Regions from separate parts of the Cupriavidus sp. 05N38 genome, predicted to be linked through region 3. Evidence: predicted binding sites of a transcription regulator. Region 3 holds the regulator's gene; each other region holds the start of a gene.
What was found. The regulator LexA, encoded in region 3, represses DNA repair genes until DNA is damaged. The targets are predictions, from matches to a motif close to ACTGTATNNNNATACAGT.

Region 1 (7,207 bases), on a different contig from region 3:
TTCGGGCCAGGCAGCCGGCGCGGGCGGCGGATGCCGGCGCTGGCCGCGTTCGGCGGGGAAGCGCGCCACCGTCATATGCCATTTGCTGCCGTAGCCCGTGGCACGCTTGGCCACGAAGCCGGCCGCCTGCAGTCCGCGCCGGAAAAAGCCGGCCGCGGCGTAGGTCGCCAGCGTGGCCTCCGGCCGTGCAAGGCGCGCCAGCCGCTTCATCAGCTGCGGCTGCCACATCTCCGGATTGCGGTCGGGCGCGAAGCCGTCCAGGTAGAACGCATCGACGCCCGCCACCAGCCGCGGCAGCATGCTGTCGACATCGCCGAAGGCAAGGGTCAGCACCACCGCGCCCTGCTCGAACTCCATCCGGTGCAGGCCCGGAAGCGCGAGCGGCCAGGCCTGGCGCAACTGCGCAGCCAGCGGACCCAGTTCGTCGGCGCCGGGCATCTTCTCGTGCACGGCAGCCAGGCCTTCGCGCGTAAACGGATGCTTCTCGATCGAAACGAAATGCAGCCGCCCGCAGCGCTGTGGATCGGCACGCCAGGCCTGCCACGTGGCCAGGAAATTCAGGCCCAGGCCGAAGCCCGTCTCCAGGATCACGAACTGATCGCGGCCATCCCAGGCCTGCGGCAGATGGTTTCCGGCGAGGAATACGTGGCGGGCCTGTGCGAGCCCGCCCTCGTCGCTGTGATAGACATCGCCATAGCGCGCCGAATAAGGCGGGCCGGTATCGGAAAAGACGGGCTCGGCGGGATCTAAGGCGCGGGACATGAAACGAAGGGACGTCGGCAATGGGAAGGAGAAGCGAGGATCCCGGGAGTACCGCCAGGGCAGGCAGGCGGCACCGGACGCGGGCGATGGTAGCATAGCGCCCTGCGCCGCCGGCCGGCAGCCGCACGCCACATTCCCGCCTTCCCCCCTTCTCATGTTCAGCTACCGTCACGCCTTCCACGCCGGCAACCACGCCGATGTCCTCAAACATGCCATCGTGGTCCAGTTGCTGGAGCAGATGACCCAGAAGGACAAGCCGTTCTGGTACATCGACACGCATGCCGGCGCCGGCCTGTATGCGCTGGACCATGCCTACGCGCAGAAAAAGGGCGAGTTTGAAACGGGCATCGCCCGCCTGTGGCAGGCCGCCGCCGCCAAGCGGCCCATGCCCACGCTACTCGAGGACTACCTGGAACAGGTGCGCACCCTCAATCCCGACGGCAACCTGCGGCACTACCCCGGCTCGCCCTGGCTTGCCTGGCAGATGCTGCGCGAGGCCGACCGCCTGCGCCTGTTCGAGATGCACAGCACGGAGATCCAGGTGCTGCGCGACAACTTCCGGGGCGCCGGCCGCCGCGTCATGCTGTACGACGGCGACGGCTTCACCGGCATCAATGCCATCCTGCCCCCTGCGCCGCGCCGCGCCGTGGTGCTGATCGACCCCTCCTACGAAGACAAGCAGGACTACGCCCGCGTGGTGCGGACCGTACAGGATGGCCTGCAGCGCTTTGCCACCGGCATCTATGCGGTCTGGTACCCCGAAGTGCAACGCCGCGAATCGGTGCAGTTGCCGGTGCAGCTGAAAAAACTGCCGCTCAAGAGCTGGCTGCATGTCTCCCTCACCGTGAAGCAGCCGGTCGCGGGCGGCCTGGGCCTGCACGGCAGCGGCATGTTTATCGTCAACCCGCCGTGGCGCCTCAAGGAAAACCTGGAAGCAGCCATGCCCACCCTGGTCACGCTGCTGGGCCAGGACGCCGGCGCCCGCTTCACGCTCGAAGCCCAGGAAAGCTGAGCCACCGTCCCGCCATTGCCTCCTGCGCCCGTGTGACCCCAACGGCATGGCGGCGGAGCCTGACCCCCTCCCCGCCCGCACTGTGCCGGTGTCAGCACCATGACAAGGGCAGCCGCGCCAAGGCCCGTAGACATTACGCGACATAGGCGCCGGGAAGACCAGATCTAAGCATCTTCTACTTGGCCCGGACGGGGTAAAACCGTACGATCTTTCCCCAAAACCTCGACGCAAGGCTGCCGGCTCAGATGCACCCAAGCGCACGAGGTTGCATCGGCATGGCAGGCCGCCAGGTCAGCGCGGCCACCATGCGCACGGACAGGACCGGAAACCACAGGACCGGCCGCCGGAAATCGATACAAGGGTCAAAGGGGTCATATGAAGACATTGAGCGGAGCCCGCGATGGCTGGGCAACGGACGCCGACACGTCCGACCGGGGTATCTGGAAGAACACCATCGCCGCCGCCAGCCATGCACTGGAAACCGTCGCGCTGATCGAGCACGGTGTCGGCATGACACTGAAATTGCAGCGCAAGGTACGGGACCTGCGCGAACGCCTGCGCACCACCCAGGCCGAACTCGATCGCTATCGCGACCTGCACGCCCATGCGCTCGAAGCGCTGCGCAATGTCGAGCGCCCCGCGCCGGAAGACACCAGCAAGCTCCGCGCCGACGGCGAGGCCCTGCGCATGCGACACCGCGCCTACAAGCTCCTGATCGAACACTACGCGCGCGCCGGGTCGCCCATCGACCTGGCGGTCTTCGCCGCGCAGCGCCGCCAGGTGCTGCAGCACATGCTGTTCCAGCAACGCCGGGGCGTGCCGGCAGCGCAGATCAGCGTCGACGATATCGGATTCCTGCTGCGGTAAGCGCCGCTCCGGCGCAGCCTCGGACCGCTGTCAGCGGGCGGTGGCGAGCCGCGCGCCGGCTGCCGCTGGCCGCTTGTGACAACCGACCGCCGGCCCGGCCGATGTCCGCGCGGGTGGCGCGCACCGTCTTGAGAATCGTCGCATTGCGCTTGCAGGCAAAATGAAAGCGCGTTCGCCGGCGGCATCGATGCCCGGCGCAGAGTTCGATATACTGTATATGCATACAGTTATCGCGACACCCCGCCCCGGCATGGCCGGATGGAGGCGTCGCCAATCCCTGCCAGCCGACAATGCCTTCCGCAACTCGCCGCATCGCCCACCTGGACATGGACGCGTTCTACGCTTCCGTCGAACTCCTGCGGTACCCGGAGCTGCGCGGCATGCCCGTGGTGATCGGCGGCGGACGCAACGCCGTGCCCGAAATCCTGCCGGACGGCAGCCGGCGCTTCGCCCGCCTGCGCGACTACGCCGGCCGCGGCGTCGTCACCACCTCCACCTATGAAGCACGCGCGCTCGGCGTCTTCTCGGCCATGGGCATGATGAAAGCCGCCCAACTCGCGCCCGACGCCATCCTGCTGCCCACCGACTTCGACTCCTACCGGCACTACTCCCGCCTCTTCAAGGCCGCCGTCCACACCTTCACCGACCAGATCGAAGACCGCGGCATCGACGAAATCTACATTGATCTCAGCGAAGTCGCCGGTGAACCGGCCGATCTCGGCGCGCGCATCAAGCAAGCCGTACGTGAAGCCACCCAGTTAAGCTGCTCGATCTGCATCGCCCCCAACAAGCTCCTGGCCAAGATCGGCTCCGAACTGGACAAGCCTGACGGCCTCACCCTGCTCGGCGCCGACGACATCCCCCGTCGCATCTGGCCGCTGCCCGTGCGCAAGGTCAACGGCATTGGCCCCAAGGCGACCGAAAAGCTCGCCGCGCTCGGCATCGCCACCGTCGGCGACCTCGCCAGCGCCGACCTTGGGCTGCTGCAAAGCCACTTCGGCCGCAGCTACTCAGCCTGGCTGGCGGAAATCGCCCAGGGCCAGGACGACCGTCCCGTCGTGGTCAGCTCCGAACCGAAGTCCATGAGCCGCGAAACCACCTTCGAACGCGACCTCCACCCCCGCCAGGACCGCCAGGCCCTCTCCGAAATCTTTACCGCCCTGTGCCAGCGCCTGGCCGAGGACCTCCGCCGCAAGGGGTACGTCGGCCGCACGATCGGGGTAAAGCTGCGCTACGACGACTTCCAGACCGTGACCCGCGACCTGAGCATGCCCGCGCCGACGGCCGACGCCGTATTGCTGCGGCGGGCGGCGACGGAATGCGTGAAGCGTGTCGCGCTGGACCGGAGGATCCGGCTGCTGGGCGTGCGCGTCAGCACCTTGACGATGGCCGGCGGGGAAGATCTTGCCGTGCTCCCGGTGCAGGGCGAGTTGCCGTTCGGGGATGGCGAATAGGCTGGGGACGATGGCGGCGGTGCGTACCCGTACCTAGTCGTAGGTTTCCCAGAAAAAGCCCCGGGCGAGGTCCCGCTCGAACTCGGCAGTCCAGGACGTGCCGCTTGCCGCGGGATAGGACTGGCGAGCGCCGGTCAGGTTGGCCTGGACCGCCACCTTGCGGGGAATGGGACCCACCGCATCCCGGGGAGGGGCCTCCTCATCAAGGACGACCGTGAATTCTTCGCGGGTCCGGCCATGCTTCCTGCAAGCGGCCTCGAAGTCTGCGCGCTCGTCCGCCGGCAATGCTTCGAAGAGCTTTCCCATGACATCCCCCACGACTCGCGCGATGCCAAGTATGCGCCCATTGCGTGCGAGTTCGCGCCGATGCCTGCCCGGGGTGCCCGCGCCCCGGGCCACATGGCCGCGCTTCAGGCGCGCTGGTGTGCCGGACAACTGCCGTTCCTGCCGCCAGGCGATGCGGGGATCCCGGGCGGATTGGCTGGACAGCCGGGACGGCCTGCCGGCCCGGGTCGCCGATGAGCGATTTCCTCCGACTGTCCGACCGGCAAGTACTCGGCAAGTACTCGGCAAGTACTCGGAAAATGGAGAAGTTTCCATTTCATCTTGGGATGTTTCCGCACCATCGAATCACTGCCGCGATGGATTCTGACTTGCCGGCCTCCATGGCTGGCACATACCAATCGGCTGTTTCGCAGAGACTCCATGCTGGAAATAAAATCGTCGGAAACTTCATCAGCGACACCCTTTTCCTTCATCGCCACGGGGCACTGGCTGCGCAAACACTGGATGTGGCTGCTTATCTTTGTGCCCGTCGTCTCAGGCATCTCGTTCTCCATCCTGTTCGCCGCCAGCGAAAATTACAGGAGCGAAGGCTTCCTCAGGGCAAGTCGAAAACTGACGGAGTACAACACCCAGCGCTCCGCATTCGCGGACAAAGGCGCGCTACGCCGCTTTCTCGGCCACGAACAACTGGGAGGTGACGCCAACGGGCAATATCTGGCAAATGCCTTGCAGGAGAGTTTTCTCCGCAAGCACGTGACACCCGTGCTGCCTTATTCAAAAGCGGAACTGGGATATCTCAACAACAGCAAGACGCCCATCGACATGGATATCCTTGGCTTCGCCATCTCCTTTGCCGCGCCATCGCCTGCGCAAGCGACAGCAAGGGTAAGAATCCTGGGAGACTTCCTCAAGGACACCATGCTGCGCCAGGAACTGACGGAGATCGTGCACACGAAGGCCGCCGAGTTCAAGGCCAAGAAGCAGAGAATCGACAACCAGCTCATTTCGAAACGGCTCGAACTCCGCCAGGAAACCGCGCGGATGAAGTCCCTGAAGATCATAGCCGGCAGGTACCCCGGCGCATCGAAGCTCGAATCCAGGCAACTGCTGTCATCCGATGCCGGAAGCTCGAAATATCTGTCGCCGGTGGCGCAGCTTGTCGGAACCGAATCCCTTATCGTCGATCTTCGCACGGCGATCGATTCGCTTGAGCGGGAAGCCGCCCAGAATACGCTGCGCGAAGCATTCTTCGCTCGCGCGGAGGCATCGAGGGACCCTGCCAACTCGGGCAAGGCCATGCTCGCCGTCTACCTTGCGCTGCAGAAAAACATGTTCGACGGCGCCGATCTGAAAGACGACGACATCCGGGAAGTCTTCAACGACATCGGCCTGATCGCAGAGGAACTCCGAACGAAGCACCTCGTCAATACGCACTTCGCCTCGGGGCCAACCGTGCCCGAGCGTCGCGCCGGGCACGGGACGCTGGCGATAGCGGCATTTTCCCTGCTGAGCGGATGCGTCATGACGGGGATGGCGCTTGTCGGTCTTGATTTCGTCAGGCGAACGAATGCCGACGGTATGAACCGATGATGGCGCGGGGTTGGATTCATTGATTGACCGACCGCCAGTTCGTCAGGCAGGAAGAGGCCAGAGACGGCCCGTCGCGAGCAAGCCTCCCCAGCTCGCAGGCCTATTCCTCGAATAGCATGAGGACCATGAACAATGCGTTCACCACCAGCAGGCCGCTCAGGATGAGCGTGGTCACAGGCATGCTGCGGATCCGTCGGTAAATGTCCGGCACGCCCGGGAACCGCTGGCCCAGCCTGCGCGTGAACAAGCAGGCCGAACCCACGCCGAGGATCCCTAGCCATGCCAACCCGCCAAGCGATCCCACGCGGTAGGCAGTCCGCTCTTGCGCGAGAGGCGCCTTGATCCACCTTGGCTCAGCCTCTGAAGGTGCACCGGACATGGGGGCCAGCACGGGCGGTTGCGCACTGGTCTGCGTGTAGATCCGTTGTGGAGGCGCGCTCGGTTCCCGCGTCGATGTCATCGACCACTTCGCCTCACCGCGTCTCGGCCTGCCTCGCGCCGCCTTATCCTCCGGCGTGTCACCCGCAGACGCGGCAAGCGGCTTTTTCGGCTGGACGGTATCTCGTGCTGCCTTCTTCTGGGCAGCATGCTGTTGCCAGCCGGCGAAAAGCTCGTCAAGGCATTTCACCGAACCACATGCATCCCGGGTCTTGCGCCAGGCAGTGATGTCTGCCTTGCGGATAAGACCCGCACGCAACATCCGAAGCTGGCTGGCGTAAATGCGCTCATACCCGATATTGAGCAACGCGTAGTCGCAGATCAGGTTCTCGGCATGCGGACGCTTGTTCGCCCGCTTCAGGCAGTTCTGGCCGCCCGCCATCGCATCCTCGCAATGGACGGAAGCCGCGCGCAGCGACGTCTTGCAGGCGATATCCGACGCCTGCGCACTGAAGGCGAAGAAAAGCCCCAAGGCAATGAGGGCGGCCAGATGGCTCATGAGCCTTTTCATCGTCTTCTCATGGAATTAGAGAATTCGGCGCCGGGATCCTATGCGGATCAGCCCTGTATTCTGCTACCGCGCCTCGCGAATGCGGAGTGCGATACCACACATATCCCGGTGCGCGCTCGGACAAAATGCAGTCCTGAACGGCCACGAGCGTGATCGCGACCATGCTGACGAGGATCCCCGATGACTGCGGAGTTCCGCGGCAGGCCGCCGCCGGCGATGGCCACCTCTGCCGACCTCTGCCGACCTCTGCCGACCTCTGCCGCTAGACTCTCCTGATTCCACCCACTA
Region 2 (7,207 bases), on a different contig from region 3:
GGCCAGCGCTGGCGTGTTGGTACCGGCCATGGGCGCCTGGATGATCGGCGCGACGATGCCGAGCCGGGATAGCAGGGAGTGTGGTTGCGCAGCGGCGGTGGGATGGTTCATGGAAGGACTCCTTCGGAAGCGGTGGTCATGCCCGCGTGCGGCATCTGGGCATCTACAGGAAAAGGACGACGGTGGCGGCCAGCAAGGCGGCCGCCGCGGCGGCAAGCGGGCCGGCGAAGCTGTGGCTGTGCGCCATCAGCGCGTCGGCCACCAGCGGCCCGGCTACCTGCCCCACGCCATAGGTGGCAGTCATGGCGGCCAGCAGGTTGAATTTCACGGCGTGGGCCACGCGCTTGGCCGCCGGCATGGCAATGGTGACGGTGCCGACAAAGGTGCCGCCGACCAGGAGCGCGCTGGCCAGGTAGGCCGGCGCGGAATGCCGCAGCGCCGGCAGGATCACGCCAACCGCCTGCACCAGCATGTTGAGGGCGAGCGCGCGCCGCGTGCCGAGGCGTTCATGCAAGGCGTGCCACAGGAAGCACGAGGGTGCCGCGCCGAGGCCGAAGACGGCCCAGACATGGATCGGATCGACATGGCCAAGCGCGTCGCGCACGAACAGCGGCAGATAGGTCGCGGTGACGATATAGCCGAAGCCGGCCAGGCCATAGCTGGCGAGCAGCGGCCACGGGCCCGGACCCGCGCCATTGCCGGCGGTGGCTTCGGCCGCGTCGGCCGCTTGCGCCGGTTGTGGCGTCACGGCTTTGCCGAGCTGGCGCCATGCCGGCAGCGACAGCACCGCCGAGCCGGCCGCGAGCACGGCCCACAGCAACGGGCTGTGCCAGCCGGCCAGGTTGCCGGCGGCGATGGCCTCGGCCGACAGCAGGATGCCGGCGCCCACGCCGGCGAACAGCAGCGGCGCGCCACGCGGGTCGCCCACCACCTGGAACAGCCACACCGAGGCGGCGACCAGGGAGATGGCGCTGAGGAATCCGGCAATGAAGCGCACGCCGATGATGAACCACGGCGCGGCGGGGAATGCCAGCGCGAGCAGGCACAAGGCGGTGCCGGCCAGGGCGATGCGGCACAGCATCGGCGTGGCGCGCGGCGAGATGCGGGTCACCGCAAGCGCGCCTGCCAGGTAGCCCGCATAGTTGGCGGAAGCGGCCAGTGAGCCGGCGCTGACGGTGAGCAGGCCGTCGCGCACCATGATCGGGTACATGCCCGTGAAGGCGAAGCGGCCAAAGCCCATGCCGACTGACAGCACCAGCGAGGCGGCCAGCGCCGGCAGCCAGTGCGCGATGGCCATGTGCGAGGCAGCGCCGCCGGGCTGCGCGAGGCGCTCCGGTTGTGCCTTAGCCATGCTGGAGCTCGCGCAGGAAGGCGGCATATGCCGAGGTCATGAAGCCCGAGCGGCGTACCAGGAAGGTATGCGCCGTGCGCACCGGCACGGCCTGCAGCGCGGCGGTGTCCGGATGCAGCGCGAGCAGGGAGCGGGGCACGATGGCGACGGCCGAGCCCGCCGTCACGCACGCCAGGATGGCATGGTAGGAGGACAGTTCCAGCATGTTGAGCACCGGGCGCGGGCCGTCCGAGCTGGCCAGCCAGTCCTCGATGCACATGCGGTAGGTACAGCCGCGCGAGAAAGTGGCCAGGCTGCGCAGCGTGAGGTCCTGCGGCGAGCGTACCGGCGGATGGCTCGGCGGCAGCACCAGCACAAGCTCTTCGGAGAAGAGAAAGCTCCCCTCCAGGCCCGGACCCAGCGCGTCCATGTCCAGCGCTTCGGGGGCGCCGTCGCCGGGATGCGCCACCACGGCGCAGTCGATACGATGCGCAAGCAGGGCGTCGATCAGCGCCTGCGTGGTGCCGGTCTGGATCTCGATGCGCACGTCCGGCCACTTGCCGTGGTAGCGCGCCAGCGGACGCGGCAACCGGGCGGCCGCCGAGCTTTCCATGGCACCCACCCGCAGCGTCCCGGACGGCAGGTCGGCGCGCATCGACTGGCGGGCTTCCTCTGCCAGCGCCAGCAGGCGCTCGGTGTAGCCGAGAAAGCGCTGGCCCTCGGGGGTCAGCGTCATGCGTTTGCTGTCGCGCAGGAACAGGGCCACGCCGAGTTCCTCCTCGAGTTGCTTCACGCGCGTGGTGACGTTGGACTGCACGCGGTCCAGGGCCTTGGCGGCACGGGTGACGCTTTCTTCGAGCGCCACCGCCCTGAAGATTTCCAGTTCGGCGAGGTCCACGGGCAAATCCTTCGATGCAGAACGGACCGGAGTTCGTTCTTAAAAAGAGAATGTATCGTTGTTAACTATCATCTATGGGGATAAATAAGTCAAGAAAACCCTGCCATGCGCGGGGAATGCGCACGGGAATGCGCACGGGTGGCCGCCTGCAAGGCCGTGCAGGACGCGCGGGACCGGGCGCTCAGCGCCGCCGGGATTTCGGGCCCGGGCCGGGGCGATAGCGTGCGCGCAGGGTTTGCAGCAGCAGCGGCAGGGCCGGCGCCGGGTTTCCGGGGGCCAGGGCCAGCGCCACGCCGATGCGCAGCACGGCGGCTTCCTTGAGCGGTTTGTAGATCACGCCCACCCGCGCCATGGCCTGCAGCGAGGCTGGCACCAGCGCCACGCCCTGGCCGTCGGCGATCAGCCCGAGCAGCACATGATGGTCGGACGGCTCGGGCAGGCGGGGTGGCGCGTAGCCGAGCGTGCGGAACAAGGCTTCGTAGTGGTCGAAGTAGGCCGGGTTGAAGCGCCGCTGGAACCAGAACAGCGGATCGGACTGCAGTTCCAGGATGGAAATGCGCTTGCGTCGGGCCAGGCGGTGCGTGGCCGGCAGCGCGGCCACCAGCGGGTCGTCGAACAGATGCTCGACCTCCAGTTCGCCGGTGGCCGAGGGCAGGCCGATCAGCGCGGCGTCGAGCGCGCCGCGCCGCAGGTCGGCGATGGATTGCTGCGAGATCTGCCGCTTCTGCACCAGCCGCACGTCGGGTGCCCGCGCCTGCAGTGCCGGCGCCAGCCACGTGAACAGGGCGGCGTCCACCACGGTGGTGATGCCAAGGCGCAGGCCGCCGACGCGCCTGGCGCGCTTGCGGGCACGGGCGAGCAGGGCGTCGGCGCTGGCCAGCAGCTCGCGCGCCTCGGGCAACAGCTGGCTGCCGGCCGGGGTGAGCGACACGCCATTGCGGTCGCGCTCGAACAGGCGCGCGCCGATGGTTTCCTCGAGCGCCTGGATCTGCCGGGTCAGCGGCGGCTGCGTGATCGACAGGCGCTCGGCCGCGCGGCGAAAGCTCAGTTCGTCGGCCACGGCCACGAAGTAGTTGAGTTGCCAGAGTTCCAGGCGGGGCTGCATGGGCTTCGCGATCCTTGCTTGCTGATACGCGCAAGGTATCACGCCGAAGGCATTGGCGGCATGCGAGGGCGCTCGCTAAGCTTGCCTCACCGACTCACCGACTCACCGACTCACCGACTTACCGGACCAAGGAAACAGCCAATGACCCCGCAGACCATGGCACTCGGCCGCGCGCAGCTTGCCGCCATCGAAAACACCACCGACGCTTCAATCCTCGCTGCGCTCGGCGACATCGCCCCCGATCTCGCCAGCCTTGCCATCGGCTTTGTCTACGGCGAGATCTATCCGCGCGACGGGTTGACGCTGCCGCAGCGGCAACTGGTCACCGTGGCCGCGCTGGCCGCCATGGGCGGGCTCGAACCGCAACTGAAGTTCCACCTGGCGGGCGCACTGAACGCGGGCTGCACGCCGGCCGAGCTGGTCGAGTCCATGATCCACCTGGTGGTCTACGCAGGCTTCCCGGTGGCGCTCAACGGCATGGCCGTGCTGAGGACGGTCTTTGCCGCCGCGGGTATCGGCGTGGCGGCATCTGCATCGCCGCAGCCGGTGAGCGCCTCGCGCTACCAGGCCGGGCTTGAACGCCTGCGCGAGATCGACGGCGAGGCCGGCGAGCGCGTGATCGCCTCGCTGCAGGAAATCGCCCCCGACCTGGGCCGCTTCATCATCGAGTTCGGCTTCGGCGACATCTACGCACGCTCCGGGCTGGACTTGGTTTGCCGCGAGATGATCACGGTGGCCGCGCTGGCGGCGATGGGCTCGGCCACGCCGCAGCTCAAGGTCCATATGCACGGCCTGCTGAACGTGGGCGGCACGCAGGCGCAGATGGTGGAGGCCATCATCCAGGTCGCGGCCTATGCAGGGTTTCCGCGCGCCATCAACGCGGCGCTGGCGGCGAAGGACGTCCTGGCCGAACGCGCGCTGGCACGGCACTGACCGCGCGCGCGGGCTGGCTGCTCAGGCCTGCGGCAGGCGGGGTTCGGCGTCGAACAGCCGCGCCACCCAGTCGATAAAGACGCGCACCTTGGCCGTCAGGTGCCGGTTGCGCGGGTACATGACGAACAGCGGCAGCGTGCCGGCGTTCCACTCGGGCAGCACCGGCACCAGTCGCCCGCTGGCCAGGTGTTCGCGCACAGGCCGGTCCGTGGCACTGACGGATCCATCGAAACCAATACGCCGAGGTACAAGATGAAAACCCCACGCAAGAAAATGCTCGCCATGGCATCCGCCGTGCTGCTTGCCGCGCTCACGCTGCCGGCGCTCGCCGCGCAACAGCCGGCGTTCGATAGCTTCAGCCAGGGCGCCCGCAAGCCTGACGCCTTCTCCGACGGCGCGCGCCAGCGCGACGCGTACCAGGACGGTGCGCACCAGGGTACCGACGCCGGCGCAATCGCCATGATGAACCGCGACGTGTTCACCGATGGCACACGCGATGTGCGTGCCACGGACCGCATGGCGAGTTGATGCTCTTGTGCGGAGGGCGCAGGGCGGTGGGCGCTGCTGCCCACCGTTGCTGGCGTTGCGGGCGTTGATGCCAGGCAGCCTAGAGCCGACGGCCCTCGTGCTGTGGATTTCCCGGATTCCCCGGAACTTGCGCATGGCGCTGTGCCGGCGCCGGCCGCGCGAGAAGCTGGCGGATCGAGGCAAGGTAGCGGTCCCCGACCTCACGGGTGGCGCGGCCAGCCTGGTTGCGCAGTGCGCGTCGGCTCGGTGGCGTGACCTTCAGGCTGCGGCAGATTGTCGAAAGATAGGGCTTGCGGTCACCGGCCAGGCGTTGGGCGGCTGCCTGCAGGGCCGCGTCGCCAATCCGTTCCCGCAGCCATGCCAGGACCTGGCGATCATATTCATTCTGTACCCGGACCAGATGTTCCATGCTGGGCTCCCCGCGAATACTGTTCATCCATACAGTAACTGTAAATATATACAGTATTCGGGGATTTTCAAGGAACGGTTCGATGGAAAGCCGGCTGGCTGGTCCGGTTGTGATTGACCAGCCGCTACCGGCGAACTGCTGTCGCCCCCCTGCAAGCCGTGGAATTCGAGGTGAACGTGCCGTGCGGCACGTTCGAAACAGGACCGCCAGATGTCACTTCCGGGGGGGCAGGCGTCGTGGCAGGCGAGGCTGGCCAGCCGAATCGCAAGCAGCCTGCGCGGCCGATGCAGCCCAGGCGTAGCTGCTCACCCGCGGCGTACCGCGGTCACCTTTCCCCCCTTGACGTCCAGCGTGCGGCGCTGCGGGTTGTAGTCCATGGTTGCGGGCATATGCTGGCCTTCCCGGTCACCAAACCGCCAGGCGCAGCCCTGGAGCAGGGTGACGGCGTCTGCCTCGGCCTTGCCGATCAGGGCATCATCGCCAACCTTGTCTGCCTGGCAGCCTTCCGGCGTGCCGCGGCCGCCTTGCGGGCCCGGGTTCGGCACCGGGGTCGCTGTCTGGGCGGCACATCCCGCCACGAGTGCCGCGCATACGAGCGCGCCCGAAAACGCGGCATTCCGGATCCTTGGTCCTTGCTTTTCTGGCATGCGATATTCCGTCCATGTGCGATGGATTCAATCTATACCAGATGTTCCATGACGGGCTCTCGCGCATACCGCGCATTCCTACACTAGCCGCACGCCGCGCTCAGCGCAGCGGCCGGAACGCGGCACGCACCTCGGTGCTGAACAGGACCGGCTCTTCCCAGGCCGCGAAGTGGCCGCCCTTGTCCACCTGGTTGTAGTAGATGAGGTTGCGGTAGGCGCGTGCGGCCCAGTTCTTCGGCGGCCTGTAGACCTCCCCGGGGAAGATCGTCACCGCCGCCGGGATCGAGATGCTGGCTACATTGGGGCTACTGGCGTTGGTTTCCCAGTAGATCCGCGCGCTTGCGGGGCCTGTGTTGGTCAGCCAGTAGAGTGTGATGTCGTCGAGCATCTCGTCGCGGGTGAGCGAGCGCTCCGGTTCGCCGCGGGTGAACACCCAATCAGCGATCTTGTCGTAGATCCACGCCGCCAGTCCCACCGGCGAATCGGCCAGGGCGTATGCCATGGTTTGGGGGCGCGTCCCCATGATCGCGGCGTATCCAAAGCCCTTGCCAAGGAACTCCCTGGCTTGGTCAAACACCGCCTTTTCTTCGGCGGTGAGGATCGCCGGTGCCGGATCGCCATTCTTCAGCGCCTTCGCGACGTCCGGCGGGAGAGTCGTCGCGCGCTCGACCCTGTTGACGTGGATGCCGAGCAGACCCTCGGGAGCTTGACGGCCCATGGCATCGCAAATGATGGCACCCCAGTCGCCGCCTTGCGCGACGTAGCGCGTATATCCAAGGCGCTTCATGAGGACGTCCCACGCGCGGGCGACGCGGTCCGGGTTCCAGCCGGTGCCCGTGGGCTTGCCTGAAAAGCCGAAGCCTGGAATGGACGGAATCACAAGATGGAAGGCATCCTCGGCGGCCCCGCCGTGCGCCGTGGGATCGGTCAGCGGGCCGATGACTTTCAGCAGCTCGAAGACCGAACCGGGCCAGCCGTGGGTCATGATGAGTGGCAATGCTTGCGGATGACGGGAGCGCACGTGGATGAAATGAATGTCCAGGCCGTCGATATTCGTCAGGAACTGCGGCAAGGCGTTGAGTTTCGCCTCTGCCTTTCGCCAGTCGTAGCTCGTCCCCCAGTACTGCACGAGTGCCTGGAGCTTTACGAGCTGCACTCCCTGGGAGCGGTCACTCACCGTTTCAGGGTCAGGCCAACGCGTCGCGGCGAGCCTGCGGTGAAGGTCGGTGAGCGCTGCTTGCGGAACATGAACGCGAAAGGGGCGGATGGCATCTGCCGCATAGCGCTGCCCCGCGTCGGGCTGGACGGCAGCCATGACGGGGCGGAACATCGCAAGGGCTGCCGTTGCCGCTCCGCT
Region 3 (7,207 bases):
CATAGCGAGTTGGAACCACCCCTTCCCATCCCGAACAGGACCGTGAAACGACTCCACGCCGATGATAGTGCGGATTACCCGTGTGAAAGTAGGTAATCGCCAGGCTCTCCCTTGAAACCCCTCAGTACGCACGTACTGGGGGGTTTTGCTTTTTGGGCGGCCGATTCGTAGTGACCGATCCGCAGCGACCGGTCCGCGGCTCGGAGTGATCAGTCGGAGGAGGGCCGAAACATCCGCATCCCGAACCTGGCCACGGCAACCGTGGCAGTGACCAGCGCACCGGCCAGCATGCCGGCTACCGCGTTGAGCAGCAGCGGTCCGAGCATTTCCAGGCTGCTTCCCACGCTTGGTACATCCGCCAGAACGCCGGTCACGAGATCCGTCAAATGATGCGCGCCGGGGAATCCGTGGACCAGGATCCCGCCGCCAACCAGGAACATCGCCACGGTACCCGCCACCGAGAGCGCCCGCATCAGCCAGGGCGCCATGCGCAGGATGCCGCGGCCCGCAGCGCGCGCCGCGGCCGATGAGCGCTGGTGCAGATAGAGTCCGGCGTCGTCCAGTTTGACGATGCCGGCCACCAGGCCATAGACACCTACCGTCATGATCAGGGCAATCGCCGTCAACACGGCAACCTGCGTCCCGAACGCGGCGCTCGAAACGGTGCCGAGGGAAATGACGATGATTTCAGCCGACAAGATGAAATCCGTACGCACTGCGCCGCGGATCTTCGACCTTTCGAGAGCGGTGGGGTCCGCCGTCTCCGGCGCCGGGCTTGCTGCTGTCTCCTGCCCGTCCTGATGCATGAAGCCGTGCGCAATCTTTTCGAAACCCTCGTAGCAGAGGAAGGCGCCGCCGGCCATCAGCAGCGGCACGATCGCCCACGGGATGACGGCACTGATGGCCAGCGCGGATGGTACCAAGATGGCCTTGTTGCGCAGGGATCCCTTCGCAACAGCCCAAACCACCGGCAACTCGCGTTCAGCGTTGACACCGCTGACCTGCTGGGCATTGAGGGCGAGATCGTCGCCGAGCACGCCCGCGGTCTTCTTGGCGGCCAATTTGCTCAAGGCCGCCACGTCGTCAAGCATGGTAGTGATGTCGTCGATCAGCAGAAGCAGGCTCGAGCCAGCCATATCCAGATCTCCCGGGTGGGTAGCGAGAAAGCAGATACGTCGCGCATTTGCCGCGCGCATGGAGCATACGGCGTCGTCAGAATACCGCTATTGCCTCGTTGAGCCAGGCAAATAACGCGAGTGCGTAGACGAAATGGGGAGGGGAGAGGGCGCCGGAATCGGCTTGCGATCGGGCCTGAGACAAATAACAGACCCACAAACAAAAACAGCGAGCTTCGCAGCTCGCTGTTTTTGCAATGCAATTCTGGGGTGGCTGATGGGACTCGAACCCACGACGACAGGAATCACAATCCTGGACTCTACCAACTGAGCTACAGCCACCGTCGTAGTCTTTCAGCTGAGTGCTGATCGACGAAAAACAAGATTATACAAACTTCATTCGCGGATGGCTAGTACTTCGCTCAAATTTTTTCGTGATGCCAGGGCGCCGTTGAATCGAGGGATACGCAACGCGATTTCACGCGGAGAGCTTGGGGAGATCTTCCAGTTCGAGCATGCGGCAGATGGCTGCCATGCTGCCGACCATGGTGCGGCGTTGCGCGCCCTGATAGATACGCACGCCCTTGGACTGGCGGAACGGGACGGGCTTGACGGGGCGGCGGGCGGAGAAGCGGTTGGCTGGCAGCATGGCTACACCTGGTAATTTGCAACAACAGTTGGCGGCACCCGCGGCGCGGGTGGCGTTGGYACAAACGGGTGCAGCTTGATGCGGGGCAGGCCCGCTCCAGCCGCACTTGTTGAATCGTCAGAAGGCGCCGGTACGAATCAGGCCGACGGCAATGCCTTCGAGCGAGAACTCTTCGCGGCCGGGCTCAACGATGATGCTGGCGAAGTCGGGGTTCTCTGCGATCAGTTCGATGGTGTCGCCCCGTCGGTTGAGGCGTTTGACAGTGACGTCGTCGCCGAGGCGGGCTACGACGATCTTGCCGTTGGCGGCTTCGCTGGCGCGTTTGACGGCGAGTAGGTCGCCGTCGAGGATGCCGGCGTCGCGCATGCTCAGGCCGCGGACGCGAAGGAGGTAGTCGGGCTGGACTTCGAATACCGAGGCATCGACCTGATACTGGCGGTCGATATGCTCGGCCGCAAGGATTGGGCTACCTGCGGCGACACGCCCGACCAGCGGCAGCGTCAGTTGCATCACGCCGGCCATGGGGAGGGAGAACTGGTCGGGCAGTTCCGAGTCGCTGCGCCATACCTTGAGGCGAATGCCGCGCGACGCGCCAGGCGTGAGTTCGATCACGCCTTTTCGTGCCAGGGCGCGCAGATGTTCTTCTGCGGCGTTGGGCGAGGAGAAGCCGAACTTGGCGGCGATCTCGGCACGGGTGGGCGGGAAGCCGGTGTGCTGGAGGGTGCTGCGAATCAGGTCGAAAATCTGCTGCTGTCGCGGTGTCAGGGTCGCCATGGTCGCCGTATGTGAAAGCACTGTATGTTTAAACAGTATGCTGTGATTTTATACAGTATCGAGTGAAGTGCAAGCGGAATTTTGGGAGGCTGCTCATCGACAGGCGCTTTGTCGCACGCCAGGCGGGTTGTGCTGGTCGCAAGTGTGGGGCGGTAAGCGAGTTACAATCCGCGGCACGCAAATCGCTGATTTCGTGTCTTTTGAATCCGGATTCCAACACGTCCCCCGCCATGTCCCTATTGCGTCGCGTCGTCGTGCTCGCCACCGGCGGCACCATCGCAGGTTCCTCCTCCAATCCGGCCAGTAGCGCCAAATACCAGGCGGCCACGGTGCCGGTGGCGTCCTTGCTTGGCGCGGTGCCGGCGCTCGGCAGTGTGGCCCGCATCGAGGCCGAGCAGGTCGCCCAGGTAGATAGCAAGGACATGTCGTTCGCGCTCTGGTCGAGGCTGGTCGAGCGCATCCGCTTCTGGTCCGCGCAACCCGACGTTGCCGGCATTGTCGTGACGCACGGCACCGACACGCTCGAAGAGACGGCGATGGTGTTGCACCTCGCTTGTCCCGTCGGGCTGCCCATCGTGCTGACCGCGGCCATGCGGCCTTCGACCTCGTTGTCGGCCGACGGGCCGCTGAACCTGCTCGACGCCGTGCGTGTGGCCAGCCACGCGCAGGCGGTGGGGAAGGGCGTGCTGCTGGTCATCAACCAGGAGATCCACGCCGCGCGCGACGTTGTGAAGGCGCACACGTCGGCAGTGAACGCCTTCGCTTCGCCAGCGGGCGGGCCGGTCGGTTATGTGCAGGATGACTTCGTGGGCTTCACGCGCGCCCCGGCGCGGTTGCCGGCCGCGGCCATGCCGATGCCGCAGGCCTGGCCCAAGGTGGAGATTCTCGCCAGCTATGCGGAGCCGGGCCGGGTGGTCGTCGACGCGCTGGTCGGGGCGGGCGTGAACGGTCTTGTCGTGGCGGCCGCGGGCAACGGCTCGATCCACCAGTCGCTGGCCGAGGCATTGGCCGAGGCGGCCGCGGCCGGCGTGGCGGTCGTGCGCAGTTCGCGCACCGGTGCGGGTCATGTGGCGATTCCGGTGGCGCCGCGGCCGGCGTCCGGTGTTTTCGTTGCGGCCGGCAACCTGAATCCTTATAAGGCACGCGTGCTCCTGCTGTTTGCCCTGGCGGGGACTCCCGCGCTGGCGTCCGATCCGGTCGCGCTGCAGGCGCTGTTCGCGGGGAGTTGAAGCGACTTGCCGAGTAAGGCGAAAGCGCGCTATACTTTAAGGCTATCCAACCTTGCCGCACCGGACATGGCGCCCGGGTGGCTTATCCAAAAGGAGCGTCAATGCGTCATTACGAAATCGTATTTATCGTCCATCCGGACCAGAGTGAACAAGTTCCGGCCATGATCGAGCGTTACAAGACGCTGGTCACGTCGCAGGAAGGCCAGATCCACCGCSTGGAAGACTGGGGCCGCCGTCAGATGGCCTACATGATCCAGAAGCTGGCCAAGGCTCACTACGTTTGCCTGAACATCGAATGCGGCAAGGAAACCCTGGCTGAACTCGAACACGCGTTCAAGTTCAACGACGCGGTGCTGCGCCACCTCATCGTTCAGACCAAGAAGGCCGAAACCGCACCGTCCCCGATGATGAAGGAAGTGCAGCGCGAAGAAGCCCGCAAGGCCGCGCAACAGACCAGCGAAGCCCCGGCCGCGTAAGTGCGGACCGTTGCGGTTGCCGCAGACGCTGAGTACGTGAGGCGTCGCGGCGGCGCGGGCGGGCATGGGTACAGGCATCGGGAAGGGAGGCAGCGTTGAACCAGTTAAGGCTCTGCGCAACCCTCGCCGAACGCGATGCCTTGCGCTACACCCCGGCAGGCGTCCCCGTCGTCAACTGCATCTTGCAGTACGCGGGCCAGACCGTCGAGGCGCAAACGCCCAGGCAGGTGGAATTTGCCATCGCCGCCATGGGAATCGGCCAGGTTGGGCAACGGCTCGAGCGTACCCCGCTCGGCGCGATGCTCGACTGCGAAGGATTCCTCGCTCGCAAGCACCGCAACAGCAAGGCTCTCGTCTTTCACATCACTGGATGTAAAGCATTCGAAAAGGATTGAATCATGGCATTCGTCAAACGTGACAACAAGAACAAGAAGCGCTTCCAACAGCAGAACCCGCTGTTCAAGCGCAAGCGCTTCTGCCGCTTCACCGTGGCTGGCGTGGAACAGATCGACTACAAGGATCTGGACACCCTGAAGGATTTCATCGGCGACAACGGCAAGATCACGCCGGCCCGCCTGACCGGTACCAAGGCTCACTATCAGCGTCAGCTCGATACGGCCATCAAGCGCGCGCGTTTCCTCGCGCTGATGCCCTACACCGACCTGCACAAGAACTGATCGGCCCTAGGTCCGTCAAGGAGAAAACACGATGCAAATCATTCTGCTGGAAAAAGTCATCAACCTGGGCAACCTGGGTGACATCGTTCGCGTGAAGGACGGCTACGCCCGTAACTTCCTGATCCCGAACAAGAAGGCCCGCCGTGCGACCCAGACCGCCATCAGCGAGTTCGAAGTCAAGCGCGCCGAGCTGGAAAAGGCCGCCGCCGAGAAGCTGGCCGCTGCGCAAGCCGAAGGCGAAAAGCTGAACGGCCTGACCGTGCAGATCACCCAGAAGTCGGGTGTGGACGGCCGCCTGTTCGGTTCGGTCACCAACGCCGACATCGCCGAAGCCCTGGAAGGCCAAGGCTTCAAGATCGAGAAGGCGCAAGTGCGCCTGCCGAACGGCCCGCTGAAGGTCGTTGGCGATCATCCGGTCAGCGTTTCGCTGCACACGGACGTGCTGGTCGATGTGACCATCGCCGTCCTGGGCGAGCACGTCTAAGACCGGATTCGATGCCACCGCGGGCCCCGCTCAGGGGCTGGCGGCGGGCATCGATTGCTGGCAACAACAAAAAAGGCAGGGGCCAAGCGCTCCTGCCTTTTTTGCTTTGGGCTTCATTGCGACAGGCTGGTCGTCCCGCCGTCACTTCATCGCGGACGATGGCTGACAGCCGCGATTTCTCCTGCGACGGGGGCCCGGCCACCGTTATAATCCCTCCCCATGAACGCGCCCGTCGCAGACCCCCAACTAGATAATCTCAAGGTTCCACCACACTCCATCGAGGCCGAGCAATCGGTACTCGGTGGCCTGTTGCTGGACAACGCCGCCTGGGACCGTATCGCCGATTTCCTGTCCGAAGCGGACTTCTATCGCTTCGATCACCGGATGATCTTCCAGAGCATCTCCCGGCTGATCGCTGCTACCAAGCCTGCCGACGTCATCACCGTCTACGAGGTGTTGCAGGGAGCCGGCAAGGCGGAGGAGGTGGGCGGACTGGCCTACCTGAATTCGCTGGCGCAGAACACGCCCAGCGCAGCCAATATCCGCCGCTATGCGGAGATCGTGCGCGAGCGCTCTGTGCTGCGCAAGCTGGTCACCGTGGCCGACGACATCGCCACCGCCGCGTTCGCGCCCAAGGGGCGCGAAGTGCGGGAACTGCTCGATGAGGCCGAATCCAAGGTCTTCGCCATCGCCGAGGAAGGCTCGCGCGGGCAGAAGGGCTTCCAGGAGATCCAGCCGCTGCTGACCCAGGTGGTGGAGCGCATCGACGAGCTGTACCACCGGGATTCCAGCACCGATGTGACCGGCGTACCGACCGGCTTTATCGACCTGGACCGCATGACCAGCGGCATGCAGGCCGGCGACCTGATCATCGTTGCGGGCCGGCCCTCGATGGGCAAGACCGCGTTCTCGCTGAACATCGGCGAGCATGTGGCGGTGGAGCAGGGCCTGCCGGTGGCGGTGTTCTCCATGGAAATGGCGGGCACGCAGCTGGCCATGCGTATGCTCGGCTCGGTGGGCCGGCTGGACCAGCACCGCCTGCGTACCGGCCGCCTGCTCGACGAAGACTGGCCGCGCCTGACGCATGCCATCCAGCGCATGAACGATGCCCAGCTGTTCATCGACGAAACCCCGGCGCTGAGCTCGATGGAGCTGCGCGCCCGGTCACGCCGGCTGGCGCGCCAGTGCGGCCAGCTCGGCCTGATCATCATCGACTACCTGCAGCTGATGTCGGGCTCGGGCGGCGGTGAAAACCGCGCCACCGAGATCTCGGAAATCTCGCGTTCGCTCAAGGGCCTGGCCAAGGAGCTCAACTGCCCCGTGATTGCGCTGTCGCAGTTGAACCGAAGCCTGGAACAGCGCCCCAACAAGCGGCCGGTGATGTCCGACTTGCGCGAATCCGGCGCTATCGAACAGGATGCCGACGTGATCCTGTTCATCTACCGCGACGAGGTCTACAACCCGGACTCGCAGGACAAGGGCACGTCGGAAATCATCATCGGCAAGCAGCGTAACGGCCCGATCGGGACCGTGCGGCTGACATTCCTGGGCCAGTTCACGAAGTTCGACAACTTCAGCGGCGGCCCCGCCTTCTTCGACAACGACAACTGAAGCCCAGGCCCGGCGCGGCTTGCCGGGCAGCCGGCGCCGCCGGGAAGGCGGATCGCCGGCGCCGCACATCAAAGAGGCGCGGCTTCGCCCCACATGCCTGTAAAATATTGCGTTTTGATGACAGCCGCCGCGAGGCGGCTGTCATTCAATGCACGACTGGCTGATCCAGCAACCCACTCAGCAACAACCAGC

Region 1: the regulator LexA is predicted to act here: its motif matches at 2,852-2,869, upstream of dinB (DNA polymerase IV).
Region 2: the regulator LexA is predicted to act here: its motif matches at 5,241-5,258, upstream of AC1DK4_RS00345 (CppA family protein).

Annotation. Positions count from the first base shown of each region.
Region 1 is NZ_JBFTNF010000029.1:146,715-153,921, reverse strand. Features, by position in the region: gene mnmC (bifunctional tRNA (5-methylaminomethyl-2-thiouridine)(34)-methyltransferase MnmC2/FAD-dependent 5-carboxymethylaminomethyl-2-thiouridine(34) oxidoreductase MnmC1) at 1-762, opposite strand, end outside; gene AC1DK4_RS21245 (23S rRNA (adenine(2030)-N(6))-methyltransferase RlmJ) at 917-1,774, shown strand; gene AC1DK4_RS21240 (hypothetical protein) at 2,150-2,641, shown strand; gene dinB (DNA polymerase IV) at 2,932-4,095, shown strand; gene AC1DK4_RS21230 (hypothetical protein) at 4,129-4,401, opposite strand; gene AC1DK4_RS21225 (hypothetical protein) at 4,801-5,970, shown strand; gene AC1DK4_RS21220 (hypothetical protein) at 6,071-6,907, opposite strand.
Region 2 is NZ_JBFTNF010000001.1:82,934-90,140, reverse strand. Features, by position in the region: gene AC1DK4_RS00380 (NAD(P)H-dependent flavin oxidoreductase) at 1-111, opposite strand, end outside; gene AC1DK4_RS00375 (YbfB/YjiJ family MFS transporter) at 164-1,351, opposite strand; gene AC1DK4_RS00370 (LysR family transcriptional regulator) at 1,344-2,228, opposite strand; gene AC1DK4_RS00365 (LysR family transcriptional regulator) at 2,410-3,333, opposite strand; gene AC1DK4_RS00360 (carboxymuconolactone decarboxylase family protein) at 3,475-4,266, shown strand; gene AC1DK4_RS00355 (LysR substrate-binding domain-containing protein) at 4,288-4,464, opposite strand; gene AC1DK4_RS00350 (hypothetical protein) at 4,519-4,794, shown strand; gene AC1DK4_RS00345 (CppA family protein) at 4,874-5,203, opposite strand; gene AC1DK4_RS00340 (hypothetical protein) at 5,509-5,850, opposite strand; gene AC1DK4_RS00335 (epoxide hydrolase family protein) at 5,951-7,207, opposite strand, start outside.
Region 3 is NZ_JBFTNF010000113.1:19-7,225, forward strand. Features, by position in the region: rRNA gene rrf (5S ribosomal RNA) at 1-105, shown strand, start outside; gene AC1DK4_RS39060 (DUF808 domain-containing protein) at 210-1,136, opposite strand; tRNA gene AC1DK4_RS39065 (tRNA-His) at 1,382-1,457, opposite strand; gene AC1DK4_RS39070 (hypothetical protein) at 1,594-1,764, opposite strand; gene lexA (transcriptional repressor LexA) at 1,882-2,538, opposite strand; gene AC1DK4_RS39080 (asparaginase) at 2,769-3,767, shown strand; gene rpsF (30S ribosomal protein S6) at 3,869-4,243, shown strand; gene priB (primosomal replication protein N) at 4,339-4,638, shown strand; gene rpsR (30S ribosomal protein S18) at 4,642-4,920, shown strand; gene rplI (50S ribosomal protein L9) at 4,952-5,404, shown strand; gene AC1DK4_RS39105 (replicative DNA helicase) at 5,624-7,015, shown strand.